Regions from separate parts of the Dyella sp. 01N448 genome, predicted to be linked through region 2. Evidence: predicted binding sites of a transcription regulator. Region 2 holds the regulator's gene; the other holds the start of a gene.
The links. Region 2 encodes FliA, which starts transcription of late flagellar genes. Its sites were predicted from a motif close to TAAAGTTTNNCNNNCNNNGGCCGATAA; they were not measured.
Positions count from the first base shown of each region.

Region 1: the regulator FliA is predicted to act here: its motif matches at 6,342-6,368, upstream of AC1DKY_RS06385 (HDOD domain-containing protein).

Region 1 is NZ_JBFTQX010000003.1:493,824-509,384, reverse strand. It holds gene AC1DKY_RS06425 (GNAT family N-acetyltransferase) at 1-181, shown strand, start outside; gene minC (septum site-determining protein MinC) at 190-957, shown strand; gene minD (septum site-determining protein MinD) at 1,001-1,816, shown strand; gene minE (cell division topological specificity factor MinE) at 1,822-2,091, shown strand; gene AC1DKY_RS06405 (hypothetical protein) at 2,166-2,675, shown strand; gene AC1DKY_RS06400 (NfeD family protein) at 2,766-4,136, shown strand; gene AC1DKY_RS06395 (slipin family protein) at 4,160-4,909, shown strand; gene AC1DKY_RS06390 (TIGR03862 family flavoprotein) at 5,052-6,311, shown strand; gene AC1DKY_RS06385 (HDOD domain-containing protein) at 6,500-7,441, shown strand; gene AC1DKY_RS06380 (LLM class flavin-dependent oxidoreductase) at 7,451-8,443, opposite strand; gene AC1DKY_RS06375 (YncE family protein) at 8,917-10,092, opposite strand; gene AC1DKY_RS06370 (creatininase family protein) at 10,126-10,938, opposite strand; gene AC1DKY_RS06365 (oxidoreductase-like domain-containing protein) at 11,122-11,334, opposite strand; gene AC1DKY_RS06360 (class I SAM-dependent methyltransferase) at 11,355-12,122, opposite strand; gene AC1DKY_RS06355 (M20/M25/M40 family metallo-hydrolase) at 12,217-13,614, opposite strand; gene thpR (RNA 2',3'-cyclic phosphodiesterase) at 13,701-14,300, opposite strand; gene AC1DKY_RS06345 (ExbD/TolR family protein) at 14,451-14,852, shown strand; gene AC1DKY_RS06340 (hypothetical protein) at 15,045-15,395, shown strand; gene AC1DKY_RS06335 (Spy/CpxP family protein refolding chaperone) at 15,432-15,561, shown strand, end outside.
Region 2 is NZ_JBFTQX010000011.1:43,579-58,755, forward strand. It holds gene AC1DKY_RS16830 (DUF2252 family protein) at 1-498, shown strand, start outside; gene AC1DKY_RS16835 (SphA family protein) at 517-1,461, opposite strand; gene AC1DKY_RS16840 (AI-2E family transporter) at 1,666-3,603, opposite strand; gene AC1DKY_RS16845 (chemotaxis protein CheW) at 3,690-4,151, opposite strand; gene motD (flagellar motor protein MotD) at 4,204-5,355, opposite strand; gene AC1DKY_RS16855 (flagellar motor protein) at 5,371-6,111, opposite strand; gene AC1DKY_RS16860 (chemotaxis protein CheA) at 6,113-8,068, opposite strand; gene AC1DKY_RS16865 (protein phosphatase CheZ) at 8,072-8,713, opposite strand; gene cheY (chemotaxis response regulator CheY) at 8,710-9,117, opposite strand; gene AC1DKY_RS16875 (RNA polymerase sigma factor FliA) at 9,246-10,019, opposite strand; gene AC1DKY_RS16880 (nucleotide-binding protein) at 10,021-10,962, opposite strand; gene flhF (flagellar biosynthesis GTPase FlhF) at 10,959-12,383, opposite strand; gene flhA (flagellar biosynthesis protein FlhA) at 12,527-14,617, opposite strand; gene flhB (flagellar biosynthesis protein FlhB) at 14,628-15,177, opposite strand, start outside.

The DNA.
Region 1 (15,561 bases), on a different contig from region 2:
GGGCAGCGACGGTCCCCAGGTGAGCCTGCTCGCCAAGGACCTGCCCAGCTACGCCTTCGTGCGAGAAACCTATCTGGACCACGACGGCCTTCCCGATGTGCCGTGGCTGGCCGAACGCCAGCACCCGTCCTCCTCCCCCGATACCACCCGGCGCCGCCTCGCGGGAGAGCGCCGCCAGTGAATGCAAAGATGGATCAACAAGACGCCTGTGACCTGCGCTTCGGCCAGGTCGGCATCGCCAACGTGCGCATCAAGCGCGTGGACGCAGCGGCGCTGTGCGAAGAGCTGGAACGCCGCGTTCGCGCCGCACCCCAGCTGTTTGCCCGCGCCGCCGTGGTGCTGGACCTCAGTCACCTGATGAACCTGCCCGACGACGGCACGGTCGACGCGCTGCTCGAAGCCGTGCGCAGCGCCGGCATGCTGCCCGTGGGCCTGGCCTATGGCACCAGCGAAGTCGATGCGCTCTCCCAGCGCATGGGCTTGCCGCTGATCGCCAAGTTCCGCGCCGCCTATGAGCCCGCCGACGGCGGCAGCATCGCACCGCCGGCACCGCCTGCCGCCGCTGCCGAACCCGTGCGTCGCACGGAGCCTGTGCGACAGGAAGCCGAGCCTGCTGCGCCGGTCACCAACGCCGGTGCGCAGCACTACGAAGGCACCGTGCGCTCTGGCCAGCAGGTGTATGCGCGCGATCGCGATCTGGTCGTCACCGGCGCCATCGCCAATGCTGCCGAGGTGATTGCCGACGGCAGCATCCATATCTACGGCAGTTTGCGCGGTCGTGCGATGGCCGGCGCACAGGGCGATGAGAAAGCGCGCATATACATTTCAGACTTCCGCGCGGAGCTGGTGGCCATCGCCGGTCACTACCGCGTGTTTGAACAAATTCCAAAAGACCTCGAAGGCCAGTCTGTGCGATGCTGGCTCGAAGGGGAAAAATTGCTGATCGCTAAGCTTTGACGATCAGTCATTACAACTACAAAGAACCATGCGGAGATGAGCCTTGACTGCTGAGATTATCGTTGTCACCTCGGGCAAGGGTGGCGTGGGCAAAACCACGACCAGTGCCTCGCTTGCCACGGGCCTCGCCATGGCCGGCAAGAAAGTCGCGGTGATCGATTTCGACGTCGGCCTGCGCAACCTCGACCTCATCATGGGCTGCGAGCGGCGCGTGGTGTACGACTTCGTCAACGTCGTGCACGGCGAAGCCACGCTCAAGCAGGCGCTGATCAAGGACAAGCGCTACGAGACCCTCTACGTGCTTGCCGCCAGCCAGACGCGCGACAAGGACGCGCTGACCCAGGAAGGCGTCGAGAAAGTGCTCGAAGACCTGGGCAAGGAAGGCTTCGATTACGTCGTGTGCGATTCGCCGGCCGGCATCGAAAAGGGTGCGCACCTGGCGATGTATTTCGCCGATCACGCCGTCGTGGTGGTGAACCCGGAAGTGTCCTCGGTACGCGATTCCGATCGCATCCTGGGCCTGCTCGCCAGCAAGACGCGCCGCGCCGAACGCGGCGACGGCGCGATCAAGCAGCACCTGCTGCTGACGCGCTACAACCCGGCCCGCGTGGCCGTGGGCGAAATGCTCAGCGTGAAGGACGTCGAGGAAATCCTCGGCATCAACGTGGTGGGCGTGATTCCCGAATCGGAAAACGTGCTGGCCGCCTCCAACGCCGGCGTGCCGGTGATCCTGGACGACAACTCGTTTGCCGGCCAGGCATACAGCGACACGGTTGCCCGCATCCTTGGTGAAGAACGTGCCCTGCGCTTCCTCGAGGTGCCGAAGAAGGGCTTCTTCCAGCGCGTATTCGGAGGCTGATCGGCATGGGTATTCTTGATTTCCTGAAGCGCAAGCCGGAACCCACCGCTGGACTCGCCAAGGAGCGTCTTCGCATCATCGTGGCTCAGGAGCGCTCCACCCGTGGCGCTCCCGACTACCTGCCGTTGCTGCGCAACGAGCTGCTCGAAGTGATCAAGAAATACGTCCACGTCGACCTCGACGCCATCAACATCAATGTCGAGCGCGACAGCGGACACGAGATCCTCGAGCTCTCCGTGGCGCTGCCCGAGAACACGCCAGCCAAGTCCATCTGAGATCGTGGCGCGGCACTGCCGCGCCACGCACTTCGCGATGTGCGTCGCCGCTGAACCACGGCGACTCTTTCCTCATGCCAGTTCCCACCTCTCCTCCTGACGAAGCCAGCGTGATGCGCCTAGCCGAGATCGGCTTCGATGCGCCTGCGCGCTTGCTTGCGCGTTACGGGCTTGCCCTGCAGCGCGTCGATATCGGCACGCCCATCCCCGGCAGTTTCTGGGGCGATGAGGAAGCTGGCATCATCGGCACGACGGTCTACGCACGCGATGACACCCCCGTGCATTCGTTGCTGCATGAAGCCGGTCACCTGATCGTGCTGCCGCCTGAGCGCCGCAGCGAGGTGCATACCGACGCCACCGATTCCGTAGCCGAGGAAGACGCCACCTGCTACCTGCAGATCGTGCTGGCGGATGAACTGCCCGGCGTGGGCCGCGAGCGCCTGATGGACGATATGAATGCCTGGGGCTATACGTTCCGGCTCGGCTCGGCCCAGGCCTGGTTCGGCGAGGATGCCGCCAATGCCCGGCAGTGGCTGGTGGAACACGGCCTGCTGAACCCGGACGGGCAGCCCGCGTTTAGCTGACCCAAGCGGGCCAAGCAAAACCTCCCGCTTATCTCACACCCAGACAACACCCGCTGGCGCAGTGTGATATCGCCAAACGGGAGACCGTGCGTGACACCATGGCTGAAGACAGCGGCCAGTGTGCTATGTGCCGCGATGCTGGCCTCAACCACGCTTGCCGGCGATGCCGCCGGTGGCTCGGCGCGTTCCGACGGTTTCGTGGCGCGCATCGAACTCAACGGCCCGATCGGCCCCGCCGCCGCGGAATACGTAGACACCTCTCTTCAACACGCCAGGCGCGACGGCGCAACGGCAGTGCTGATGCAACTGGACACCCCGGGTGGCCTGTCCGATTCGATGCGGCAGATCGTTGCCAGCATTCTTGCCTCCCCTCTTCCGGTAATTGGTTACGTGGCACCGGGCGGTGCCCGCGCCGCATCGGCAGGAACCTATATCCTCTATGCCTGCCCCATCGCCGCGATGGCGCCCGGCACGCATCTGGGTGCGGCCACGCCGGTATCGCTGGACGGCAGCGGCAAGCTTCCGCTGCCGTCGCCGGCGACATCCGCACCGGACGCAGCGCCACTGACGGGCGCCGATGCGGAATCCAACAAGGTGATCAACGACGCCAATGCCTTCATCCGATCGCTGGCGCAGCTCAACGGCCGTAATGCCGACTGGGCCAGCAAGGCCGTGCAAGGCGCGGCCACGCTGACCGCCGACGAAGCCCTGCAGAAGCATGTGGTGGATCTGGTGGCGCCCGATGCTTCATCGCTGCTCGCGCGCCTCGAAGGGCGTCGCGTGCACGTCGATGGCCAGGATGTCACGCTGCATCTGGCGGGGCTGCCCTTGCGCGACTATGCGCCGAACTGGCGCACGCATCTGTTGGGGCTGGTCACCCATCCCACCATCGCCTATCTGCTGCTGCTCGCCGGCATCTATGGCCTGGTGCTCGAGGCCTTCCATCCGGGCGTACTGCTGCCGGGCGTGGCCGGGGCCATCTGCCTGCTGGTCGGGTTATATGCCTTGCAGCTATTGCCGGTGAACTACGCCGGACTCGCCCTGATGATGCTCGGCGTGTGCCTAGTGCTGGCGGAAGCCTTGATGCCATCGGTGGGCGCCATCGGCATCGGCGGCGTGCTCTCCTTCGTCATCGGCTCGATCATGCTGTTCGATGCCGGTGTGCCCGGTTACGCCGTGAACCTGGGCGTGATCGCCGGCATGGCGCTGGCTGGCGTGGTGGTGCTGGCGCTCTTGTTGCGCCTCGTCGCGCGCGCCCGCCACACACGCAAGTTCAATGGCGACGAACGCATGCTGCTCAGCACCGGCGAATTGACCGAGCCGCTCGACGCGGCAGGCGATGGCTGGGCGCGCATCGGCGGCGAGCAATGGCGCGTGCATGGCGACGCCCCGCTGCCGGCCGGCTCACGTATCCGCGTGGTGGGGCGCGACGGCTTGCTGTTGCGCATCACCCGCGCCTGACATCGGCAACAAAGGAGAGGCTCATGTTTGGTTTCGTCGGCGTGATCGTGATCTGGGCTGTGGCGATGCTGTTCCTTTCGATCAAGGTGCTGCCCGAATACCAACGCGGCGTAGTGCTCACGCTGGGCCGCTACACCGGCACCAAGGGGCCGGGACTGGTGATCCTGATTCCCATCGTCCAGCGCATGATGCGGGTGGATTTGCGCGTCACCGTGATGGACGTGCCGCCGCAGGACGTGATCTCCCGCGACAACGTCTCGGTGCGTGTCAATGCAGTGGTGTACTTCCGCGTGGTGGAACCGGACAAGGCGATGCTGCAGGTGGCGGATTTCTTCCAGGCCACCAGCCAGCTGGCGCAGACGCGTCTGCGCTCGGTGCTGGGCCAGCACGAGCTGGACGACATCCTCTCGCAGCGTGATTCGATCAACCACAGCCTGCAGCAGATCCTGGACGAAGCCACCGATCCCTGGGGCATCAAGGTCAGCAATGTCGAGATCAAGGATGTGGATCTCAACGAGACCATGGTTCGCGCGATTGCCCGCCAGGCGGAAGCGGAACGCGAGCGCCGCGCCAAGGTGATCCACGCAGAGGGCGAATTGCAGGCGGCCGAAAAACTGCGCGATGCCGCGGCGATGCTTTCGCAGCAACCGCAGGCGCTGCAGCTGCGCTACATGCAGACCATGTCGGACATGTCCAATAGCGGCAAGGCCTCGACTATTGTGTTTCCGCTGCCGCTGGATTTGTTGAGGCCGCTGCTCGGCAAGGGCGACTGACCTTGTAGGAGCGCACTTGTGCGCGACCGCGTCGCGTGAGCGACGCCACCTTTCCGCCCGCCCGGTCGCGCACAAGTGCGCTCCTACAAGGGTGCGGTTGGCCTGGCTGTACAATGCCCGACCACCCGCCATCCGCCCCGCCATGTCCAGCACGCCCACCCACGTTCGCCTCGCCGTCATCGGCGGAGGCCCTGCCGGCCTGATGGCGGCGGAAGCGGCGCACGCGGCGGGCGTGGCGGTGGATGTGTTCGACGCCAAGGGCTCGGTGGGACGCAAGTTCCTCATCGCCGGCAAGGGCGGCATGAACCTCACGCACGGCGAAGCCAAGCCGGATTTCGTGCAGCGTTACGGCAAGCGTGCGCGAGAAGTGGGGGCATGGCTTGAGGATTTCGATGCGGACGACTTGCGCGCCTGGGCACGCCAGCTGGGCGTGGAGACCTTTGTTGGCACGTCCGGTCGCGTGTTTCCCAGCGATCTGAAAGCCGCACCTCTGCTGCGCGGCTGGGTACGCCGCCTGCGCGAGGATGGCGTGCGCTTTCATGTGCACCGCCGATGGCTAGGCTGGACGGACGACGGCTTGCTGCGCTTCGCCACGCCCGATGGCGAACATGCGGTGCGCGCCGATGCAGCGGTGCTTGCCATGGGCGGCGGCAGCTGGCCGGAACTGGGTTCGGAGGGTGCATGGCAGTCGCCGTTGCTTGCCCGCGGTGTCGATGTATCGCCCTTGGTGCCTTCCAACTGCGGCTTCGATATCGCCTGGAGCGAACATATCGCCGGTCGTCATGCCGGCGCACCGCTCAAGCCGGTAGTGATCCATCTGCGCGATGAGCATGGCCGCGAGCACGCGCGCCAGGGCGAATGCGTGATCACCGCCCACGGCATCGAAGGCAGCCTGATCTATGCTTTTTCCGCCTTGATCCGCGACGCCATCGCCGCGCACGGCCCCATCACCATCGAACTCGATCTTGCACCCGATCGCACGCTCGATCGCCTGCGCGCCGATCTGGCCAAGCCGCGCGGCAAACACTCCATGAGCGACCACCTGCGTCGCCAGACCGGGCTCACCGGGGTGAAGGCCGCGCTGCTGCACGAGGTGCTCGACCGGCAGCAATTCCACGATGTCGACACGCTGGCCCGCAGCATCAAGCGCCTGCCGCTGCGACTCACCCGCGCCCGTCCCATCGAAGAAACCATCAGCAGCGGCGGCGGCGTGCGGCTGGAAGCGCTGGACCCGCAACTGATGCTCGCCGCCCTGCCCGGCGTGTTCTGCGCCGGCGAAATGCTCGACTGGGAGGCGCCCACCGGCGGCTACCTGCTCACCGCCTGCTTTGCCAGCGGCCGCCGCGCCGGACTCGGGGCGGCGGCATGGATCAAGCATTTGCCCCCTGCTGCCGATAACTGAGCAGAGCGTCGCAGCGCGGCACAGTCGCACTACATTTTTTCCGCCAGCTGCCGATACCCCCAGCGTAGCGGGGGCCACACAGGGGAGCTGGCAGCACGATGATGGGAAACTGGTGGCGGGTATTCGGGCGTGAGCGCGCGGCAGAACCAGCAGCGACGCGGCCGGCTGCGCCCGAGCCGGAACTCCCGGTGGAAACCAGCCTGCCCCACGGGATGGTCTCGGGTGACGAGCTCGCGGAGCGTTTTTTCCGCTTCATCCTCAACCAGCCGGTCAACGCCGGCGACAGCGCCAACAAGCCGCGCGAACAGGCCGTTCTCCAGCGCCTGAAGGACCAGTGCGAGAACGGCCGCTTCGACGTACGCAGTCTGCCGCGCATGCCAACGGTGCTGCCGCAGCTGATGCGCGCCATGAAGAACGACAAACTCAGCGGCGCCCAGCTGGCCGACCTGATCAAACGCGATCCGGTGCTGGTGGGCGAAGTCATGCGCGTCACCGGCAGCGTCACCTATCGCACCGCCCATCCGGTGGGCAGTCTGCAGCACGCGGTCGTACTGCTCGGCCAGATCGGCCTGCGCCACGTGGTGACGTCTTACGTGATGAAGCCCATCCTGATGGCCAGCGCCGGTGCCAACGGGCAGATCGTGGGCCAGCGTCTATGGGATCACGCCGAACGCTGCGCGCACGCGGCGGTGTATCTCAGCAAGGGCCAGTGCGACGCTTTCGAAGCCTATCTGGTGGCCCTGGTCGGCTATAGCGGCCTGGGCGCCGTGGCGCGTTTGCTGGACAAGGAATTGCAGAACAGCGAACTGCCCGCCAGCTCAACGGCCTTCATCGATGGCTGCGTGCAGCTCGCCGCCGAACTCACCGTGCAGGCAGGCCAGCATTGGGATCTGCCGCCACCCGTGCAGGAAGCGCTGGTGGAACATTGCGAGCACGGCCATGCCGCGCTCACGCTGCCGATGAGTCGCGTGCTCTACGTCTCCCAGCGCCTCGCCATGAACCAGCTCCTCGCCGAACAAGGCCTGCTCGACAGCGAGGCTGGTTACAGCGAGGACCCGGTGGCCGCGTTTCCCGCGCAGCTGCTGGCGCGTTGCCAGCAGGACTTGCGCAGGAGTTTTGCGCCGGCCTGATCGGCGGCGTCAGCTCGACAGACGCTGCTTTACATCGGCCACGATGGCGTACGAGCGACAACGCGCCTCGTGATCGAACACGTTCGCGGTGATCATCAGCTCGTCCGGGCGATGGCGTTCGACAAACGATTCGATGCCCTGCTTCACCGTCTCGGCGCTGCCGATCACCGCGCAAGCGAGCGCATGCTCCACGCCGAATTTTTCGGTGGGCGTCCAGAAGTCTTCGATATTGTCGATCGGCGGCGGGATCAGGCCCGGGCGGCCACGACGCAGGTTGACGAAACTCTGCTGCTGGGTAGTGAACAGGCGCTTCGCTTCCTGGTCGCTTTCCGCCGCGACGATATTCACGCCGAGCATCGCGTACGGCGCGGCCAGGCGCGCCGAGGGACGGAAATCGCGGCGATACAGGGCCAGCGCATCGTCCATCGCGTCCGGCGCAAAGTGCGAGGCGAAGGCGAACGGCAAACCCATCGCAGCCGACAGGCGGGCGCTGAACAAGCTCGAGCCCAGCAGCCACACCGGCACATTGATGCCGGCACCGGGCACGGCGCGCACGGGTTGATGGGGTGTCGCCGGCTCGAAATACGCCAGCAATTCAGCCACGTCCTGCGGGAACTGCTCCGCGCTGTCGAAATAGCGGCGTAGCGCCCGTGCCGTGGCGTGATCGGTACCGGGCGCGCGCCCCAGTCCCAGATCGATGCGCCCCGGATACAGCGACGCCAGCGTGCCGAACTGTTCGGCCACCTGCAGCGGCGCATGGTTCGGCAACATGATGCCGCCCGCGCCGACACGTATGGTCGAGGTCCCACCCGCCACGTGACCGATCAGCACGGCGGTGGCCGCGCTGGCGATGCCTGGCATGTTGTGGTGCTCGGCCAGCCAATAGCGATGGTAGCCAAGCGCCTCGGCGCGACGGGCCAGATCCAGCGTGTTGGCGAAGGCCTGGGTGGTATCGCTGCCTTCGGTGACCGGTGCCAGATCGAGGACGGAGAACGGAATCATGGGGCTTCCTCATGCGGGAAGCCCCGATATTGGGGACGCTGTCCCCAATTGCCAGTGAGGCCGACCGACGTCTCAGCCCATTCGCCAGTTGCGCTCCTCGACGCGACCGCAGCGGCTGCATTCGCGGCGACCGGGTTCCGGCCGAGCCCATTGATGCTTGAAAACACGGCATAAAAGCCGTTCGAGCCACTGCTTCCCCTTCATGCCCACTCCCTGAATCGCATGCCAAAACGTGCTCTACGTCACAATTTAACAGTGGCATTCAGAAAAGGCGATAACAGCCGCATGACAGTTGGAAACTCGCCGTGTTTGACGCAAGTGCTTGCACCGGCCTGACTTTTTTCAGGCCGGTGCGGTCAACAACGACGGGAGACAGGCGTGGAACGCAGCATCAGCGTCCGCGCGGTCAATCGACTCCCGCTGCGGTTGAAGGACAGCAGCGGGATCGCGCGCCTATGCCAGCGCGCTCATGCTCAGCGCATGATGCCCGTGTGGCCCAGCGAGTAACGGCCCGGCTGCGGCCATACGGCGAGACCGTGCGGCTCCTGGCCCACCTTGATCTTGCGGATCTGGCCCGTGGCGGTGTCGATCGCATAGACCTCGTCGTCGAAGCGACCCGACAGCCAGAGCGTCTTGCCATCGGCGCTCACATTGCCCATGTCCGGGCTGCCGCCACCGGGGATCGGCCAGTTGGCCACCACCTTCTGCGAGGCGAAGTCGATCACCGACACGCTGCCCTTGCCGCCGCGCGGACCGTGCACCTTGTTGGAGCCGCGGTTGGCGACATACAGCTTGGTGCCGTCGCGGCTCGGGTACAGGCCATGCGTGCCCACGCCGGTCTTGACGAAGCCCACCTGCTTGAAGCTGGCGCCGTCGATCAGGTACACGCCATCGGCCATCATGTCGGCGACGTAGAAGGTCTTGCCGTCCGGGGACGAGCGGATGTCCTGCGGCATGCCCTTCTTGGACAGGTCCAGGTAACCGAGCACCTTGCGGTTGACCATGTCGATCTTCACCAGCTTGCCGGTGAACTCGCAGGTGAAGATGGCATAGCTGCCGTCGATGGCGAAGTCGGCGTGGTTGATGCCCTTGCAGTCCGGCGCGCTGAGGCTGGAATGCTCTTTCATGCTGTGAGCATCGCGGAAATCCAGGCGCGCGAACGCTTCGGCAACGACGATCGCTTCCTTGCCGTCCGGCGTGAAGTACATGTTGTACGGATCGTCCACCGGCACCGCCGTGCCCGGCTTGCCGGTGGCTGCGTCGATCGGCGTGAGGCTGCCGGTCTTCTTGCGCTCGGCATTGTTGGTGACCCACAGCGTGCGCAGATCCCACGACGGCACGACGTGCTGCGGGCCCTCGCCCACTTTGAACTTGTCCACCACCTTGTAGGTGGCCGGATCGATCACGTAGACATCGTTCGAACGCAGGTTGGGCACGTAGATGCGCGCCGGGTCGTTCTTCACGGCGGCGCTGAGGTGATTGAGCCCCGCTTCGCTGTACATGTTGGCGGCGTTCACCACCGGCGGCATGCCAGGGACGGTGGTGACGGACGAAGCCGCCAGGGCAGTGCCGGCCAGGCACGCAGCGGCAAGCGCCAACGGTGCGAGGCGGAACAGACGGGAGGAACGCAGGGATTTAGCGATGGCCATGGCTCACAACTTAGGTCGGGTGATTCGGGGAGGTCAGTGCGCCTGCGTGTCGCGACGCAAGGCATTCACTGTATTTACCACAATAGCATTCACGCCCAGCTGACCGAGGTCAGCCGCGGAGCGGCGCGGGTCGCCGCCATACACGCCATCGGCGGCGCCCAGCTTGGGGCCATCCTGCAACTGGCCAAGGCGCACCATCTGCGGGGCCACGGCAAGCTGCAGGGACGTATCGGCCAAACCGGCGTGCGTGCCGATCTCGTCATCCTTGATGCCGTGCTGGCGAAGGATCTGGTTGAAACCCTCCGATGAGGTGGCGTAGTACTCCGGCGGCACGATGACGCGCGCCTTGCCGCCCCAGGCTTTGTTCAACCTGGCGGCGACGCGGTCCAGATCCTTCAGATAGCCGCCGTGGTCGCCCAGCAGGACGATGTTGCGGAAGCCATGCACGGCAAAGCTTTGCGCGGCCGATTCCAGCATCTGCTCGAACACGGCATCGGGGATGGTGATGGTGCCGGGGAAACGCATATGCGAACTGGGTGGCGCGGTGCCACCTTCGGGCACGTAGGTCACCACGGGCGCCACCAGCGCATTGCCCAGACGTTCGGCGATCTTCTGCGAGAGGAAAGCTGCACGTGCGTTGTGCTTGCCCACGGCGATGTACGGGCCACTCTGCTCGGTGCCGCCGATGGGAATGATGATGGTGGTCTTGCCGGCCTGGACCTGATCGCGAATTTCGGTCCAGGTGAGGTCCTGCAGCTGCACGGTGTGCGGTGTCTGGGCGAAGGCGGCGTGGGCGCTCAGCAACAGCAGCCCGCAGGCAAGGGTTCGCAACGACGGGAAAGGCATCGGATGGTCCTGAAAAGCAGGCGCCAAGTGTAGAACGCCCCCCTGTGGGAGCGCACCCTGTGCGCGACAGCAATTTATCAGCGCCCCCCGCCCGTCGATCATCGCCAGGCGAATGATCAACACTGAGGCAGTCGCGCACAGGGTGCGCTCCCACAACAGTACGGCCTCGCGGTACCGCGACAATCAATCGGGCGAATGCAGCGGATGCCGCTCTTTCCACGCCGCCAGCGCTTCGCGGTATTTGCCCATGGCTTCATCGTAGAAATCGAAGATGCAGGGCACGCAGCCCTGGCCGCAGCAGTCTTCGTCGTCGGGGCGTTGCGGCGGAGTGGGTGGTGGATCGTCGGAGGGCGCGTTCGCGCCCTCCGTTACGGTGGTTTGCTGTAAATCAGTCAAATCGTAAGTACCGCTCAGAGTCAGCCGGGCTTGCGGAAACGATAGACGAACTGGTCGGTATGACCACGGATCGACTTGTCGAATACCTTGATGTTGTGCGGGTCTTTGGGATTGCGCAGCACGTCGCTTTCGCCGTCGAACACAAAGCCCACGGACTCGACCTGCTTCTTGACGATGGCCGGATCGATGCGATGCAAGGTGTCGGTGTCGCGCATCCCCGAACCGGCTTCGGCGACATGATCGACCACCACGAACAGGCCGCCGGGCTTGAGCGAATCGAACACCTGCTTGTCGAAGGTCACCGGATCGACGTTGCCCATGAACTTGTCCGGGTAGTCGTGGTAGTTCTGCGACGTGAAGACGAGGTCAACCTTGACCGGCGTCTTGAACTCCTTGGCCGGCACCATCAGTACACCGACATTGGCGTAATGCGGGTTGGCTACCAGCGCCTTGGAAGCCTGCACATCCGACTGCGCTTCCTTGCCGTATTCGTTGGGCCACACGGCGAAGACCTTGCCCTGGGGGCCGACCACGCCGCTGAACACGCGCGTGAAGTAACCGCTGCCGGGAATCAGGTCGACGACCGACTGGCCCGGCTTGACCTCGGCGAAGGCCATCAGATCGGCGATCTTGCGGCGATCATCGTTGACGGTGTCGTCCTTGCGCGCGGGATCGTTGACCGCGGCGGTGACGTACGAGGGGACCTCGGCTGGCGCCGGCGGGGTCGCCAGCGCCGCGGTGACAGGGAAAGCAAGAGCTACCAGCACTGCAAGGACGGTCGGACGCATGACGAACTCCGTTTTCAGTTGGGTATTGGGGGCGCTAGTTTGCGCCCCCTCAGCATAAACCGCTGCAGGAGTTTCGGCACGGTCCCAGGTCGCGTTATTTGCCGACCGCCGGACCCGCCAACGTGGTGAGCAGCACGTGCCAATAGGTCACGTCGTCATAGAACGACTTCACCGGCACGCGCTCGTTGAGGCCATGCGCGAACGCGTCGCTGTTCTTCATGAACATGCCGTTCACGCCATAGGTCGGGATGCCTGCTGCGCGGAAGTAGATGCCATCGGTGGCGCCCGATTCCTGCACCGGCGTGATCGCCACGCCCGGACGAATGGCATGCACCGCCTTGGTCACGGCCGCAACCACATCCGGACGCAGCGGCGAGGCATCGCTGGAAACCGCCTTGCCGATCAGGTTGACCTCTACCTTGGGACCCACCTGATCGGCCAACGTCTTGCGCACCGTCTCGATGGACACGCCAGGGAAGATGCGGCAGTTGATATTGGCGGTGGCCGATTGCGGCAAGGCGTTATCGGCGTGACCACCGCGCAGCATGGTGGCGACGCAGGTGGTCCGCGTCTTGCCCACTTCAGTAGGATCGGCCGCCAGCACGCTCGCTGCGTTGGCGTCATGCGGGTCCTTGGCGAAGTCGCGCATGGCCTGCCCCACTTTGCCTTGCGTGGTTGCGCCAAGTGCCTTGAACGAGGCGATGGTGGTGTCGTTCCACATCACCGGAAACTGATAACCCTGCACTTTCTTCAGCGCGTCCGCCAGTTCATAGATGGCGTTGTCGGCACGCGGCAGCGAACTGTGACCGCCCGCGTTGCGCGTGGTGAGTTCGAAATCCGCATAGGCTTTCTCAGCCGTTTGCAGGCCGAACACGAGCGGCTTGCCGTCTTCGCCGAGCTCGCCGCCGCCGGCATCGGTATTGAGCGCGAACTCCGCATCGACCAGGTCGCGATGATTCTTCACCAGGTCGTCCATGGTGTCCTGCGAGGTTTCCTCATCGCCCGTGTAGACGATGATGAGGTCGCGCGTGGGCACGAAGCCGGCCTTCTTGAGCTGGATGAAGTTCGCCGCGAGCACGGTGACGCCGCTCTTGATGTCTTCGGTGCCGCGCCCGTAGAAATAACCGTTTTCTTCGATCAGCTTGAACGGGTCGCGCTGCCAGTCTTCCGGCTTGGCGGTGACCACGTCCATATGCGCCATCAGCGCGATGGGCTTGCCGCCGGTGCCGTTGCCGCGATAACGCACCACCATCGCCGCCGTCTCGCCGTGCGGGATGATATGGATATCCGCATCGGGGAAACCCGCCGCGCGGAACTGGTCGGCGAGGTAGTTCGCCATCACCGGCACCTGCCCCTGCCCGATCTCCGTCTTGAACGCGATCAGGTGACTGAAGATGTCACGCGCCTGCGCCTGGTTGGCGTTCGGCGCGGCAGCCATGACGGGAAGCGCGACCGAGCAGGTCAGCACAGTAGCGAGCAAGGGTTTCAACATGGGCATCTCACCGGCGTCGGAAGGAGCCGTGAGTATGTCGTGTTACCCGGCCGCACGGCATCCTGCGGCGCGCCATGGCCCGCGGGCTATGGTGCCCGGAACCGCCAGGTGTCCAAGATCCGGTAGTCACCGCCGCCAACGACACTGTGCACCAACGAAAATCCTTCCACGCGCCAGCTGATCGGCGCGATCGCCATGGGCTCCGGCAGGCGGCCCCGGCTATAGGCAAAGGTCACATGCGGGGTGAACTGGCGTGACAGGTGTCGCCCCAGGCCGGCCAGCGACAACGTCTGTTGGAGGTCATTCCACAGTCGCTGCAGGCCTTCGGGTATGTGCAAGCAGCGCAGCACGCAAGGTGGTTCGCGACCATGGAAGGCCGCCGCCGAATCCAGCACCAGCTCAAAGGGCTGGGCCTGCACCTTGGCCCCGGCCGCCATCGCCGCCTTGGCGATGTCTTCGCGCAACATTGGGTGATCGCCAAGGAAATGCAGCGTGGCGTGATAGCGCGACGAGCGGATCATGCGCGCATGCAGATGCTGCTCGGCCGCCACCCGCGCAGCCGCGGCCTCGATGCGTTGAGCCACGGCAGCGTCCGGCATCAGGGCGAAGAACAGGCGGTGGACTTGCGGCGGGGTGTGGCCACCCAGCAGATCAGGCTGGCGATCGGAAGAAGATGGGCGGTTCATGCAGACACGACGTGGGGCTAGCGGTACACGATACCGCACACGACGACCCTACTTGCGCGACACCCGGCCGTCGGGAGTAATCTGGTCCCGCCGGCTCATCCCCAGGTCCGGCGTCCCACATCGATGCCATTCACGCGGTAAGGAGGAAGTATGGCTTTCTCTGCACGTGTTTCCGATGCTCCGCTCGCCCAGATCAACGTGACGCCACTGGTGGATGTGCTGCTGGTGCTGCTGGTCATCACGATGATCACCTCGCCCGTACTCACCCACAAGTTGAAACTCGACCTGCCGCAGCCGGGCCGCAGCAACCACGCCGCGACGTCCGAAGCGGTACGGTTGTCGATCCAGGTGGACGGCTCGATGACCTGGAACGATGTGCCGATCGATGCCGCGATGCTGTCATCGCAACTGGCGATCGCCGCGCACCAGGGCGAACCGCCGCGACTGCAGCTTGATCCCGCCGATGGTGCGCCCTATCAGTCTGTGGCCAGCGTGATCTCGGCGGCCAAACGCGCAGGCCTGGAGAAGATCGACTTCGTATCCACGCGCTAGCATCAACACCGGCGAGGACGTTGCGGCGTCCTCGTCGCTGTCGTGACAACGCAAATGTCACGCGGCAGCGACATAAGCAAACCGTTCCCAAAGTCGTATGAAAATGCGGCGACGTATTGTGCTGGCGTGCACATGGCCAGACCTACGCTTCCCACGTGCGACACCACCGCCGCACGGCCGGAGGGAACGTAGATGAAACACCACTCGTCCATCGCACTACATCACAAGCTTGCCGCCGCCGCGATGGCTGTGGCCTGGATGGCGCTGCCGCTGCCGGCGCTGGCGCAGTACCACCATGGCCCGCCGCCGCATTACGACCACCACGATTATCACAGTCATTACGACAATCACTACGACTATCACCATGACCACTACGACCATTACGACAATGGCGGAGCCGTGGTTGCCGGCGCCCTGCTCGGCGTGGCCGCAGGCGTAGCGATCTCCAACGCCAATACGCCGCAGCCGCCGCCGACGGTAATTTACACCTCGCCGCCGCCACCGCCGCCGCCGGGTGTCGTCTATTACAACGACGGCTACTAGAACGCTGCCGCCATCCACTGCACAGGAACTCCGACGATGAAAACCACTCTTCGCAGTTTGACCCTGCCGGCGCTGGTGTCCTTTGCGCTGGTGGCCGCTCCCGCATGGGCGCAACAAGCCGCACCAACCACCGCGCCTGCCGCGCAGAAATTGCCCACGGCCACGC
Region 2 (15,177 bases):
TATGCCGCCTTGCTCGATGTGGATGGCAATGCCGTGGAGGGCGATGATCTGTGCCTGATCGACATCAAGGAAGCGGCCGCATCCATCGCGCCGCGCGCCAAACACGTGCGCATGCCGCGCGATCACGCCGAGCGCGTCGTGCTCGCCGCACAACATCTGTCGCCGGCGCTGGGCAATCGCATGCGTCCCGCGCATCTGCTGGACAAGCCGGTGTTTGTGCGCGAACTGCTGCCGCAGGATCTGAAGATCGACATCGCCCGCCTGCATCGCAAACAGGCGCGCCGCGTGGCGGCGTTTCTGGCCCACGTGGTGGGACATGCCCATTCGCGCCAGATGGATGCGGCGACGCGCAAGTCGTGGTGCCAGGAACTGCAACGCAATCATTCGCGCACCCTCGATGCACCGTCGTGGCTATGGCAGGCCGTGACCGGCCTGCTGTCGATGCATGAGCGCGATTATCTGGACCACTGCCGCCGTTACGTGGGCGGCCAGGCCTGAATCGTTCGCACAGAACAGTCAGAGCGTGACCGTGGCCGACAACATCGCCGGGTTGCCCTGCAGTCGATTGGTGACATCGAATTCGTGCAGCCAGCGCAGCGAGAATTCGACCTGGCCGCCCTGCCACTTCTTGAGGTAGTTGACCATCGGACCGACCGCCAGTGCGTGTCCCTTGAAGCCGCCAAGGAGATCGGCCGTCGGTCCCGTGTCGTTTTCCAGCTGATAAATCCAGCCGCCGACGGCGCCGATGCCCCAACCCGTCGGAAAGCGCTTTACCAGCAGCGTATCGAGGCGATACACCGACCCGTTCTGGTAATTGGTCGCCTTGTCCTTGGTGTAGAAATCCACCGCCGTGGTGGCGCTCCATTCCAGCGAGCCCTGGTCGAACAACCCGGTATAGCCAATGGTGGGCGAGAAAGTCCAGGTGTTGAGGCTGGCATTGGCCAGGCGGCCATCCTTGTAGTCGCCGGTGGGCGCATAGAAGTACAGCGAGAACGACATGTGCTGCGTCTGGCTGAAATGATGGCTGGCGATGACCGGCGCGAAGAACAAGTCGTACGGCCCCAGCACGTGGGACGACTTGCTCGCGCTGAAGCCGCCGAGCCGTGCGTTGACGTTGGCGTCGACGTAGGCAAACGGCATGGTCATCATCGAGGCGAAATTCCACGACGAAGGCGCCGTCTTCCAGATGTACAGGCCGGTGATCGTGGCCAGCTGGAATTCCGCCTTGAGGCCAAGCGCTGAGCCGCCGCCGGCGATAGGCACCTGCTTGGATGCGCTGATCGATCCGTCGTAATACGCGTAGCCGTATTGCCAGGTCAGCCCGGGGGCCGGGGGAATCAGGCCCGAATACGACGTTGCCTGCATACCCGTGATGGAGCGCCCGACGCCGGTTTCCGTGGCATGCAGTGGCAGGGCCAATAGCGCAGCCAACAGGGCGCAATACAGCGCGATTCGTTTCATGACAGCTCCGGGCGTGGCGCGACGGCATGCGCGTTTCGTGCGGCAGCAGCACTGCCCGCACGGCCTCAGCCTCTACGGATCAAAGGAGCCGGACAAGCGAAAATCCACCTACTGGATCTACGTAGAAATACGCAGAACGGCACCCGGGCCGCGTGTCAAAAAAGCTGCGTCGCGGCGGGTCCATTGTGCGGCGTCAGCGCCGTTTCAGATCGCAGCACTGCGCTGCTCGCGCTCCACGCCACCTTCCGGAAAGCGCGCAATCGCCTGCTGCGCCGCCTGTTCCAGCGACGTGACGACTTCGTTGAGCTCGGCATTGACCGGCGGCTCCACTTCCGTCGCCGCCAGGGGCTCGGGAAAGAACACACCGACCAGGCAGGCATCCGGAATCCCGCGGTGAGTCAACGCAACCGCCTCATCGAAGCTCTCGCGCTCCTTGGTCGGGTGGGTGCTGACGATGTAGACCATCGACACGGCATTGGGGGTGGCTTCCGGATGCGGCTCGGCGTCGAAGGCCGCGAAATCCTCGACGGAAAGATGGCGCGCATCGATATTCAGGTCGCGCAGGATGCGGGTGAGCAGTTCAGTGGCAAAGTCGCTGGCCACCGAACCCAGGCCCAGGCAAAGCACCACCGAGCGCGGCGCTACGGCGAGCGGCCCCTGCCAGCGGCCGAACGCATCTTCGCGATGCTGGCGCAGGCTGCGGCCGATGCTCACGCTCTCGAGCACCGAGCTGCGGCGGCGCCAGCGCGCCCATTTGCTTTCATGGCTGTCGAGCGTCTCCACCACGGTCACGATGGCGCGCTTGACCGCGGTCTGCTGTTCGGTGCTGATCGCGCCAGCCGCAAGGTCGATGCGCGCCAGCTGCAACGCGGGCAGCAGCACCGCGTCGCAATATGCGGCGAAGCTTTTGCGTTTCAGGAATTCGCGCGCCTCGCTCAAGATCTCGCTCGCATCGCCCGACAAGGCGCGCTGATACACGCGTTGCGGCATGGTCAGCGCCGGCGTGTCCCCGAGCAGGATATTGAGCAGGTTCAACGCCTGCACGTGACGGCCCGCCACCACCAGGCAAAGCGTCAGCGGCGTGGACATCAGCAGGCCCACCGGACCCCACAACCAGCTCCAGAAAATCGCGGCCACTACGACGGCGAGTGGCGACAGGCCCGTGGTGTGCCCGTACAGAAACGGCTCGATCAGCTGCGACACGATGATCTCGACCACCAGGTACAACATCACTGTCATCAGCAGCAGCGACCAGCCCGGCGCCACGGCGGCCGCGAACAAGCTCACCACGGCAGCCACCAGCCACACACCGATGTAAGGCACGAAGCGCATCACCGCCGTGAGCAGGCCCCACAGCAGGGCGCTGGGCACGCCGATGACGGCCAGGCCCAGCCAGATCGCCACGCCTACGCCAAAGTTGACCGAGAAAGTGGAGATGAAAAAGCGCGAGAGCCGCTCGCCTGCATCGTTGATCGCGGCCGTGGTGGCGCGCAGGTCCGCACCGCCGGCGAGACGGATGAAGCGGTCGCGCAGGGCTTCGTGTTCCAGCAGCACAAAAATCAGGACCACCAGCACGATGCCCGCCGTTTCCACCGGGACCCACGCGGTGGACAGCACCCGGGTGATCACCGACACCGGCGCACTAGGCAGCTTGGTCGCGGTTGATGCCGGCTTGGGCACGGCAGGCGCGTTGGTCAGATAAGGGGGCGCGGCCGCACCCGTGACAGGTGCCGACCCTTGGCCGGATTCGTCGATCACCTTGCCCAGTTCGCCACTGAGGAGATCCAGGCGTCCCACCGTTTGTTCGCGCAGCGACTGCACCTTGGTGTGAATGGTCGCCTCGTATTGCGGCAGGCTGCGCGCCACATGCACCACCTGCGTGCCCATCATCGCCGTCGTGCCGGTGACGATGACCACCAGCGCCAGCACCGCAATCATCACCGACATGCCGTGGCCCAGGCCGATGCGGCGATACAAGCGCACCCATGGCGCCATCAGCAGGCTGAGAAAGAGCGCCAGGATGATCGGCACCAGCACCTCACGCCCGAAGTACAGCAACGCCAGCACCGATGCCGCGGCGATGATGACCACGGCGCGCTGGCTCGCCGTCACGGCGGGCAAAGTGGGGTCTTGCGACGACATGGGCATCTCCTCTACACCGCGGCGTGTCCGGGACGACGACGTCGTCCCGGATAGCGCAAGGATAGCCTTGCCCGATGTCGGTTGGGTCAGGCCGCTTCTTGTTCCAGCGGCAAGCGGCACAGGCGGCGCACATCCAGCAAGGCTACGAAGCCGCCCTGTGATGGCAATACGCCGTGCACGGGATCGTCTTCACGCGCCATGGCGCCCGGCAGCGGCGGTGCGATATCGGCGGCTGCGGCGTCCAGCAGGTCGCCAACCGCGTCCACGCGAATGCCGACCAGATGCGGACCGTGCGAGAGCATCACCTGACGCACCTGGAATGGGTCGACACGCATTTCGTCGGGCAGCCCCAGGCGCCGGCGTCCATCGAGCACGGGCACAATGCGGCCGCGCAGGTGACGGATGCCCAGCACGTCGTGCGCCGAACCCGGCACCGGGGTCAGCTCGCCATCGCGCAACACTTCGCTCACCTGCGTCAGCGGCGCGGCATACAACTGCCCGCCGATGCGGAAGGACAGCCAGTGCTGGGCGTTCTGTACATGTTTCATGGCGATGGCTCCCCGACGGTGGAATGGGTGTTGGGTACTACCGGCTTGCAAATCACGGGCCATGCTCCGGCGCGGCCACGTGGGCCGATCCCACGGTGATCGCGCCCGCCGCGACGTTGGGCAGACTGGCGCGTGGCGTCACTTCCGGACCGGAGTCGACGTCCTCCGGCACGCTGCGCTGGGGCTTGGCGAGGATTACCTGGTTCACCGGAACTTCGTCGATCAACCGTGGCGCCACCACTTCCACCGTGGGCACGGCTGTGGCGGGCTTGGTGTTGGCGACCACGGCGGCGCTGGCCGGGGACGCGACAGAGGCTGCGGGAGCCGGGGCGCCCTGCCTGTCGGCGGTGAGCTGGCCTGCGCCTGGTGCATTGTTTTCCAATCGCTTGGGCTCGCCTTCTTCGCTGAGCACCACGATCAGCACGCGGCGATTGCGATTGCGACCGTCTTCCGTCGCGTTGTCGGCATTGGGGTGGTATTCGCCCCAGCCCATGATGCCCAGGCGGGTCGGATCCACGCCCTGCTCCGTGAACAGGCGCGCCACGCTCGCCGCGCGGGCGGCGGACAGCTCCCAGTTGGACGGATACATCGCGGTGTTGATCGGCCTGTCGTCGGTATAGCCCTCGATGCGCACCGTATTGGGGAATGGCTTGAGGATCGAGGCCATGCTGTTGAGCACTTCGTTGGCTTCCGGCGACAGTTTCGCCACGCCGCTGGGGAACAGGATGTCGGTACGCAGCTCCACTTCCAGCCACGAGGTGGTCTTGCGCACGATCACCATCTGCTTGTCGATCAAGGGCTGCAGCGCGCGCACCACCTGGTCGCGGATCACTTCGAGATTGCGCTTCTCCTCCACCGGCGAGGCGGCACGGGTATCCACGGCGCGCACCATCTGCGGACGTCCCGGAATGGGCACGCTTACCGGGATGGTCGCCGCGCCCGGCTGGCTCCCCGGCGAGGCAATCGCCGGATCGACATTGTGCGGCTGCGCACGCGTCTGCGGCATCGGCGCGATCACGTGGCTGGAGCCATTGAACGCCTCGATGATGGAGTTGGACATCACGCGGTACTTGCCTTCGTTCACCACCGAGACCGCGTACATCACCACGAAGAAGGCGAGCAGCAGCGTCATCAGGTCGGCGTAGGGAATGGCCCAGGCCTCGTGATTGACGTGGTCTTCGTGGTGTTTCTTCTTCCTGGCCACAACGCTGCGCCTCCGTTACGCCAGGTAACCCTGGAGCTTCGCTTCGATCTGGCGAGGGTTGGCGCCCTCGGCGATGGAGACGAGGCCTTCGATGAGGATTTCGCGCATCTGCGTCTGCTTGTGGATCAGCGCCTTCAGGCGCGCCGACATCGGCAGCATCCACAAGTTGGCCAGCGCCACGCCGTAGATCGTCGCCACGAACGCGGCGGCAATGCCGTGGCCCAGCTTGCTCGGATCGGCCAGATTCTGCATCACCGCCATCAGGCCCATCACCGCGCCGATGATGCCCATGGTCGGCGAGAAGATGCCTGCCTGCTCGAACACTTTCGCGCCGGCCAGATCATGGTGTTCGCGCGCGCCCACTTCGACTTCGAGCACGCCGCGGATGGCCTCGGGCTCGCTGCCGTCGACCAGCAGCTGCAGGCCTTTGCGCACGAAGGTGTCGTTTTCCGCGTCGATCTGCGGCTCCAGGCCCAGCAGGCCCTGGCGACGCGAAATTTCGCTCCAGCCCACGATGCGGCTGATCAGATCCGATGGCTGGTGCTGCGGCGGCTTGTACACCAGCGGGAACATCGACATCGCGTGCTTGAGCACCTTGCCGGAGTTCTGCACGAGCAGTGCCGCGATGGTGCCCATGAACACGATCACGAACGCCGCCGGATTCCACAGCGCTTCCACGCTGGAACCCTTGAGGATGGTGCCGACGATCACGACCACGAAGGCCAGGATCGTCCCGATGAGACTTACCAGATCCATGTCAGGTATTCACTCGGAGGGATGGGAGGAGTTGACCGTCGCTGCCGGACAAGCCGGCAAGATCCATCACCAGCGCAAGACGGCCGTCGCCGGTAACGGTGGCGCCCGCCACGGCGGGCACGCCTTCGAACAGGGGGCCGAGCGGTTTCACCATCACGTCTTCGCGGCCAAGCACTTCATGCACCAGGCAGCCCAGGCGCATATGGCCGATGTGCAGCACCACTACGTGGCGACCCGGCGCAGCGTCCACACCGATCCAGCCGCCAAGGTTGGCCAGCGCGAGCGCGCGGCCGCGATGCGAAGCCACCGCACGCCCGTCCAGTTGCTGTTGCTGCCCCGAGGCCAGTTCGAACACTTCATCGACATTGCTCAGCGGCAGCGCAAGCAGACGCGAGCCCACGCGCACCATCAGTACGCGCTGGATCGCCAGCGTCAGCGGCACGGCCAGCTCCAGCGTGCTGCCTTTGCCCAGCTGCGAGCGCACCGACAAGGTGCCGCCCAGCTCCACCACGCGCGTCTTCACCACGTCCATGCCCACGCCGCGACCGGAGATGTCGGAGACGGTGGCGGCCGTGCTGAAGCCAGGGCGGAAAATAATTTCGTAGCATTCGTTCTCGGTGAGGCGCGAAGCCTGCGCCTCATCCATCACCCCCTTCTCCACCGCCTTGCGGCGCAGGATCTCGGGATTCATGCCGCGCCCGTCGTCGGACACGGTGATCACGATGCGCTCACCGCGCTGGCTCGCGCCCAGCGTGACCTTGCCCTTGCGCGGCTTGCCGGCGCGTTCGCGTTCGTCCGGCATTTCCACGCCGTGATCGAGCGCGTTGCGGATCAGGTGCACCATCGGATCGGCGAGCGCTTCGACCAGGCTGCGATCGAGATCGGTGCCCTCGCCTTCCTGGATCAGTTCCACTTCCTTGCCGAGCTGGCGCGAAAGATCGCGCACGATGCGCGGAAAGCGCTGGAACAAGCGGCCCACCGGCTGCATGCGCATGCCGAGCACGGCGTTCTGCAAGGCATCGGCCACGCGATCGAGTTCGGTGGCGGCCAGCTCGAGCGTTTCATCGCCGGTCTTGGCCGCCAGGCTCAGCAGTCGGTTGCGCACCAGCACCAGCTCACCGGCGCGGTGCACCAGGGCGTCGAGGCGGGCGGTGTCCACGCGCACGGTGTTTTCGGGCGCCGGCGCCGCCTGCTTAGCCGGTGCGGCGGCGGGAGCAGGTGCGGGGGCAGGAGCGGATGCCGGCGCGCTCGCGCCCGGTAGTCCGCCCTTGCCGTGAAGATTGTCGAGCAGCGATTCGAACTCGTCGTCCGAGATCGTGCCTGCGGTTGACGATGCGACGGCCGCGTTCGTCGTCGCGCCAGGCTGGCCGCCCTTGCCATGCAGGTTGTCCAGCAAGGCTTCGAATTCGTCGTCGGAAATGCTGCCCGATTCGGCCACCGCCGCGGGCGCACCCGGTGCGCCGCTGTTCCCGTAGAGGCTGTCGAGCAGGGCCTCGAATTCGGAATCGTCGATCGTGCCGTCGCTCGGCGGCGGCGCTACCGGCGCGGCCACCGGCTTGGGCGCCGGTGCAGCGGCCTTGCCCGGCGTCAGGCGTTGCAGCAGGCCAGCGGGCGGCATCGCCATCGCCGTGCCGCCGGCCAGCGCCGCCATCATGTCGTTGAGCAGATCCAACGCTTCCAGCAGCGCATCCATGCGGCTGGCATCGAGCAGCAACTGCCCGTTGCGCGCCACGTTGAGCAGATCCTCGGCGTGATGGCACAGCTGCACCATCGGCTCGATCGCAAGAAAGCCCGCGCCGCCCTTCACCGTGTGGAACGCGCGGAACACCGCGTTCAACAGTTCGGCGTCGCGCGGCGAGGCCTCCAGCCCGATCAGCTGATCGCCCAGGCGCTGCACCAGTTCCCCGGCTTCCACCAGGAAATCGTCGCGCAACTCGTTGTCGAACGAGGGATCCATCGATCAGAAACCGAATTCGCTCAACAGACGATCCGCCTCATCCTGGCTGGTGACTTTGACCGGGCCGGCGGCGGCTTCGCCCGACGCCAGCGCGCCGGTGAGGCTCACCAGTTCCAGCAGCGAGTTCTCCACGCTGCCGATGAAATTCACCACCTTCTTGATGCGCTGACCCGAAAGGTCCTGCCACGACTGCGCGACCACGAAATCGGCGAGGCCATCGCGGCAAGCATGGGCGAACGCCTGCGACTGCGTCGCCAGCACATGCGCAACTTCGCCTTCAGTGGTGCCATCGATCACGGCACCGGCGTTCTCGGCCAGCGCGTCGGCCTGCGGACGCATGCGCTCGACGAAATCGAGCGAGCGATGCGCGGCCTGCGAGCTCATTTCCAGCACGTCTTCCAGGTGCTTGCGTGCATCGGCGACGCTGCCCGGCACGCCTTCCTGGGCGAGGTCGCCGCCGAGGCGGCGCACCGCATCGTGCAGATCGCGCGCAAGCAGGCCGAGTGCGCGGAACACGCGCTGTTCGCGCTCGCGCACCAGCGCGTCGAGGGCCTTTTCAAAGGCAGCACCATCAGCGCTGTTGAGCAGGTCATGCAGTTCAGGCGGCATCGCTTCGCCGGCCATCAGGGAAACTTGTGCGTTCATGCGGTGGCTCCGCTGGCGGCCAGACGTTCGAAGATCTTGCTCAGCTTTTCCTGCAGGGTCGCGGCGGTGAACGGCTTGACGATGTAGCCGTTCACGCCGGCCTGGGCGGCGGCAATGATCTGGTCGCGGTTGTTCTCGGCGGTCACCATGAGTACCGGCATGCCCTTCAGCGAGGGCTCGGCGCGGATCGCGCGCAACAGGTCGATGCCCGTCATGTTGGGCATGTTCCAGTCGGTCACGACCATGTCGAAGGCGTTGTTGCGCAACATGGTCAGGGCGTTCTCGCCATCGTCGGCCTCCTGGATCAGGCCGTTGCTGAAACCCAGCTCGACCAGCAGGTTGCGAACGATGCGCCGCATGGTGGAGAAGTCGTCCACCACGAGGATCTTCATATTCTTGTCCAAACGCTTTCTCCGCTGCGCGTAGATATGACTTGTGTTGAACAGGGACGAGGGACGAATTGCGCGGACGCAACGACCGAACGTCGGTTCGACCCTGATCGGCGCAGCGACCGTCCGGGCTCGCGCCCTTGTTACTCGCCCCTCGCCCCTTTACGTTTTCCAGCCTTCCTCTCCTGCCCCTCATGCCAACCGCTCATCCGCGCTCGCAAGCGCACGATGGCCTGGCCGTGGATCTGGCACACGCGCGATTCAGTCACGCCGAGCACCGCACCAATCTCCTTGAGGTTCAGTTCTTCCTCGTAGTACAGGGACATCACCAGCTGCTCGCGTTCGGGCAGGCCGCCGATGGCTTCCACCAGGGCCTCGCGCATGCCTTCGTGCTCGACACTGTCCGCCGGGCTCAGGCTGTCGCCGTCGGCCACGTCGAACGCTGCGCCACCATCCGCATCGTCCGGTGCGGAAAGGCTGAGCAGGCGTGCACTCGCCGCGTCGGCCAGCACCTGGTGATATTCCTCGGCGCCCATGCCCAGTCGCCGCATCACTTCGGCGTCATCGGCATCAGAACCGGTTTCGATTTCAATCTGACGAACAACCTCCGCCATTTCGCGCACTTTTCGATGCACCGACCGTGGGGTCCAGTCGGTGCGCCGCAATTCGTCGAGCATCGCGCCACGGATGCGGATACCCGCAAACGTCTCGAAGCTCGCATTCTTGCCGGTGGTGAAATTGCGCGCGGCCTCCAGCAAACCGATCATGCCGGCCTGAATCAGGTCGCTCACGTCCACGCTGGGCGGCAATCGACCCATCAGGTGATAGGCGATCCTTCGCACCAAGGGAGCGTGCTGGCGAACCAGTTCGTCGGCACTCTGCCGCGTCAGCTGCAGATATTCGGAAGCCACACTCATGTCACCACCCCGTTGCTACTGCGGCCTGCCTGCTGAAAAAGGCGATGCGATCCAGGCCCAGTCGCTCGGGTTCACCCCATGTATCGACCGCACCCGCCAATTGCTTGAATGCCAATCCCGACCGGCTCGACGGCCACAGGTCCACCACCGCGCTCTGGCGACGGATGGCCTGCTTGAGTCGTTCGTCATGCGGGACATGGCCCATGAATTCCAGCGCCACATCGAGGAAGCGATCGCAAACTCGTGCGAGTTTCTGATGCAGCTGCCTGGCTTCGCCCAGGTTGCGCACCATGTTCGCCACCATGCGGAAGCGGCGCACGCCAAAATCGCGGCTGAGTACCTTGAGCAAGGCATACGCATCGGTGAGCGAAGCTGGTTCGTCGCACACCACCACCACCACGTCATCGGCAGCGGCGGCGAACATCGCCACGTTGTCGGAAAGTCCTGCGGCGGTATCCACCACCAGGTAGTCCGGCGGTGTCACCAGATCGTCAAACGCGCGGATCACCGCCGCGTGCTCGCCCGCCCCCAGCTGCGCCAGTCGACGCGTGCCCGAACCGGCCGGTACCACCTTGAGGCCGTGCGGCGCGGTCATCAGCAGATCCTCGATCGAGCAGACGCCGTCGAGCAGGTGGCCGATATGACGCGTGGGCGTGAGGCCGAGCAGCACGTCGATATTGGCCAGGCTCATGTCCGCATCGAGCAGGATCACCTGGTGACCCTGCACGGCGAGCGCCATGCCCAGGTTCACCGATACCGTGGTCTTGCCCACGCCGCCCTTGCCGCCGGCCACCGCGATGGCGCGGCAACGCTTGCGCGGCGCAGAGCCGCTCAATCCATACGCCTGGTCCTGGACCGGCGCCTGTCGGCTATGTCGTTCGGTCAGCGCACGCAGCATGCTTTCCAACCCCATCGCCTGGTTCATTGCAAAGACACCGCTCATGCACTTGCCACCGCTAGTCCGAAGCGATCCGCCATCACCACGTCATCGGCCGGCGCCGTGCCCTTGAGCACTTGCGCGGCACGGCACACCAGCACCCGCGCATCGGCTGTGGCGATGTCTTCGGGCACGCGCTGTCCATCGGTGACGTAGTCGAGCGCGAGTCGGTGACGGATCAGCACCGACAGCGCGCCGCCGAGGCTGGGAGCCTCGTCGAGTTTGGTGAGAATGCAGGCGTGCGGCTTGACCGGCAGGTAGGCGCGCACCGCTTCGTCCAGCGACGAGGCATGTGCATTCGCCGCCATCACCAGGCAGGCGCGCAGATCGCCGCCGTTGCCCAGCACTTCCAGCTGTTCGGCCAGGCGCGGATCGCCGCCGGCCAGGCCGGCGGTATCCACCAGCACGGTGTGGTGGCCGCGCAGCAATTCCAGTACATGGCGCAGGCTGTCGGCGTCGTAGGCGGGATACACGCGCACGCCGAGCAGGCGGCCGTAATGTTCCAGCTGCGCCGCGGCGCCAATGCGGTAGTGATCGGTGCTGACCAGCGCGACCTGCGATGCGCCGTTGCGCATCACCGCACGCGCGGCGAGTTTCGCGATGGTGGTGGTCTTGCCCACGCCGGTGGGACCGACCAGCGCAGTCACGCCACGACGCTCCGAATGGTCGCGCGGGCTGATCGACAGGCTGCGGCTGAGCACGCCCAGCGGCAGATAGCGCGCCTGCTCGGCGTTGATCTCGACCGGCAACTCGCCGACCAGCTGACGGGCCACATCCGGTTCGATGCCGAGCCGCGTCATTTCGCGCAGCACGCGGGCGCGCATCGGCTGACGGCGTTCCAGGTCGTTCCAGATCAGGCTGGACAGCTGCGTTTCCAGCAGGTCGCGCAGGCTGCCCAGTTCGGCGCGTACGCGTGCGGTGTCCTGCATGGCGCGTTCGAGCAAGGGGTGAATCGAGGCGGTGACCTCGCCAGCCACATTGGCCTGCGCAGATTCCACCGATGCGGATTTTTCTTCCAGCGCCTTGGCCTGCGATGCGGCCGGCTTGCGGGCCCCCAGCGTTTCGATCGTCGGCTCCATGCGCGGCGCGGCGGTGGCGCGACGCGAGAGCGACACGGTCACGCCATCGTCCTCGTGACGGTTCGCCGTCGGCAGCGGCGGCGGCATGACGTCGGCACGGCGTGCAACGGAGGCTTCCACATCGCGGTGCGACGCGGCGGCAGCCGGTGCGCGGTTTTCCACTTCCAGCGGCGCACCGTGGCGCGCGGCTTCGCGCACCAGGGCTTCGTCGAAATCCACGGCAGCGATGATCTCGATGCCGTCGTCCATCCGGCGCGTGGACAGGATCACCGCATCCGGTCCCTGGTCTTCGCGCACTTCACGCATGGCCTGGCGCATATCCGGGGCCACGAAACGCTTGATCTTCATGCCTTGCTGCTCCGCGAAACAGGGACGAGGGACGAGCGGCGAACCTGCGCGGCCGTGCCTCGTGGCACGTACTGCCCATTCGCCAACGACTCGATGTTTGCGCCCTCGCTACTCATCCCTATTCCCTCTCTCGTCTGCTTGATTCAGCGACCCAATGCCTGCACCAAACGCACTCGGCGGTTGTCCGGCACCTCGTTGTAAGCCAGTACGTGCAGGTTCTGTGCCACATGGCGAGTGAAGCGTGCGAGCCACGGACGCAGCTGCGGCGCGACCAGCAAAACGGCCGGTTCGCCGCTCATTTCCTGCTTGCGCGCAGCGTCGGCAACGCCTTGTTGCAGGCGGTCGGCGAGGCCTGGCTCCACCGCGGCGCCCGCTACGCCGCCATTTGCGAGCGATCCCAGCAGGATCTGCTCCAGCTCCGGCGCCAGCGTGATGACCGGGATCTCGGTACCGAGCCCGGAGATCTCCTGGACGATCTGGCGACCGAGCGCCACGCGTACGGCAGCGCTGAGGGCGCCGGGATCCTGACTCTGGTTGGCGTGCTCCGCCAAGGATTCGACGATGGAACGCATATTGCGGATCGGCACCCGCTCGGCCAGCAGGTTTTGCATGACCTTGACCACCACGCCCAGCGACAGGCGCTTGGGCACCAGGTCTTCCACCAGCTTGGGCGTGGTCTGCGCGAGGCGATCGAGCAGCTGCTGCACGTCCTGATGGCCGAGCAGTTCGTGCGCGTGGCTCTGCAGGATGTGCGACAGATGCGTGGCGACCACGGTGGCCGGATCGACCACGGTGTAGCCCAGACTCTGCGCCGTTTCGCGCTGGCCCGGTTCGATCCACAGCGCTTCCAGGCCAAACGCCGGATCGCGCGTGGCGATGCCTTGCAGCCCCTCCTGCACGCGACCGGGGTTGATCGCGAGCAGCCGATCGTTGTGCACCTCGGACTCGCCCATGGGCACGCCCATCAGGCTGATGCGATAGGTGTTGGGACCAAGATCGAGGTTGTCGCGGATATGCACCGGCGGCACCAGGAAGCCCAGCTCCTGCGAGAGCTTGCGGCGCACCGACTTGATGCGGCCCATCAGCTCGCCGCCCTGGTGCGTGTCCACCAGCGGAATCAGCCGATAACCTACTTCCAGGCCCAGCGGATCGACGCTGGCGACATCTTCCCAACCCAGTTCGAGACGTTCCGTCGGCGCGGCCGGCGGCGGCACCTCGGCGGCAGCTTTCGCCACGCGCTCAACCGCTTCGCGATCGCGCTTGATCATCAGCCACGCCGCACCGCCACACGTGCCGCCCAGCAGCAGGAAGGCGATATTGGGCATGCCCGGGATCAGTCCCATCACGCCCAGCACCACGCCCGCCACGGCGAGCGCACGCGGCTGGCCGAACAGTTGGCCGACGAGCTGCTTGCCCATGTCGGTGGACTTGGACACGCGCGTCACGATCACCGCGGTGGCGATGGACAGCATCAGCGACGGTACCTGCGCCACCAGGCCGTCGCCGATGGTGAGCAGCGTATAAGTCTTGGCGGCTTCACCGGCGGAAAGCCCGTGCTGGAAGATGCCGACGAAGAAGCCGCCGACGATGTTGATGATCAGAATCAAAATGCCGGCGGTGGCGTCGCCGCGCACGAACTTGGAGGCGCCGTCCATCGAGCCGTAGAAGTCCGCTTCCTCGCGCACTTCCTGGCGACGGTCGCGCGCCTGTTCCTGGTTGAGCAGGCCGGCATTGAGATCGGCGTCGATCGCCATCTGCTTGCCGGGCATCGCATCGAGGGTGAAGCGCGCGGTCACTTCGGACACGCGGGTGGCACCCTTGGTCACCACCACGAAGTTGATGATGGTGAGGATGGCGAACACCACCAGGCCCACCGCGAAATTGCCGCCGATGACGAACTCGCCGAAAGCTTCGATCACCTTGCCCGCGGCGCCAGGGCCGTCGTGGCCATTGAGCAGCACCACGCGCGTGGAGGCGATGTTGAGCGCGAGGCGCAGCAAGGTCGCCATCAGCACCACGGTGGGAAACGCGGCGAATTCCAGCGGGCGCATCACGTAGATCACCGCCAGCAGGATCACCAGCGACAACGCGATGTTGAAGCTGAAGAGCATGTCCAGCAGGAACGGCGGCAGCGGCAGCATCAGCATCGCCAGCGCGGCGAGCATGATCACCGGCGCACCGAGGCCGCGGCGTCCGAGCATCTTGAGATTGCCTAGGGCAGTCGTGTTTGCCATCACTGTTCCGTCAGAACTTGTAGGGACCCATCAGGTCCGGATCAACATCGGGTTGCGGCGCCGACGGCGGCGCATCACCGCGCGACACCGCCTGCTTGAGCTGGAAGACATAGGCGAGCACCTGCGCCACGGCGACGTACAGCGCCGAGGGAATCTCGCGATCGATCTGGGTCGTGGCATACAGCGCGCGGGCCAGCGGCGGCGCTTCCACGGTGGGGATGCGATGGCTGGAAGCGACCAGGCGGATCTGCAGCGCCAGTTCGTCCATGCCCTTGGCGATCACGCGTGGCGCGCCCATGCGGCCTTCGTCGTAGCGCAGGGCCACGGCAAAGTGCGAAGGGTTGGTGACCAGCACGTCTGCCTTGGGCAGCTCCTGCATCATGCGCTTGCGCGCCATCTGGAACTGCAGTTGGCGGATGCGGCCCTTGAGCTCGGGGTTGCCGTCGCTTTCCTTCGATTCGTCCTTCAGTTCCTGGCGCGTCATGCGCAGGCGCTTGTTGTGGTCGAACTTCTGGTACAGCGCGTCCGCGCCACCAATCAATGCGAGGATGGAGCCGAAC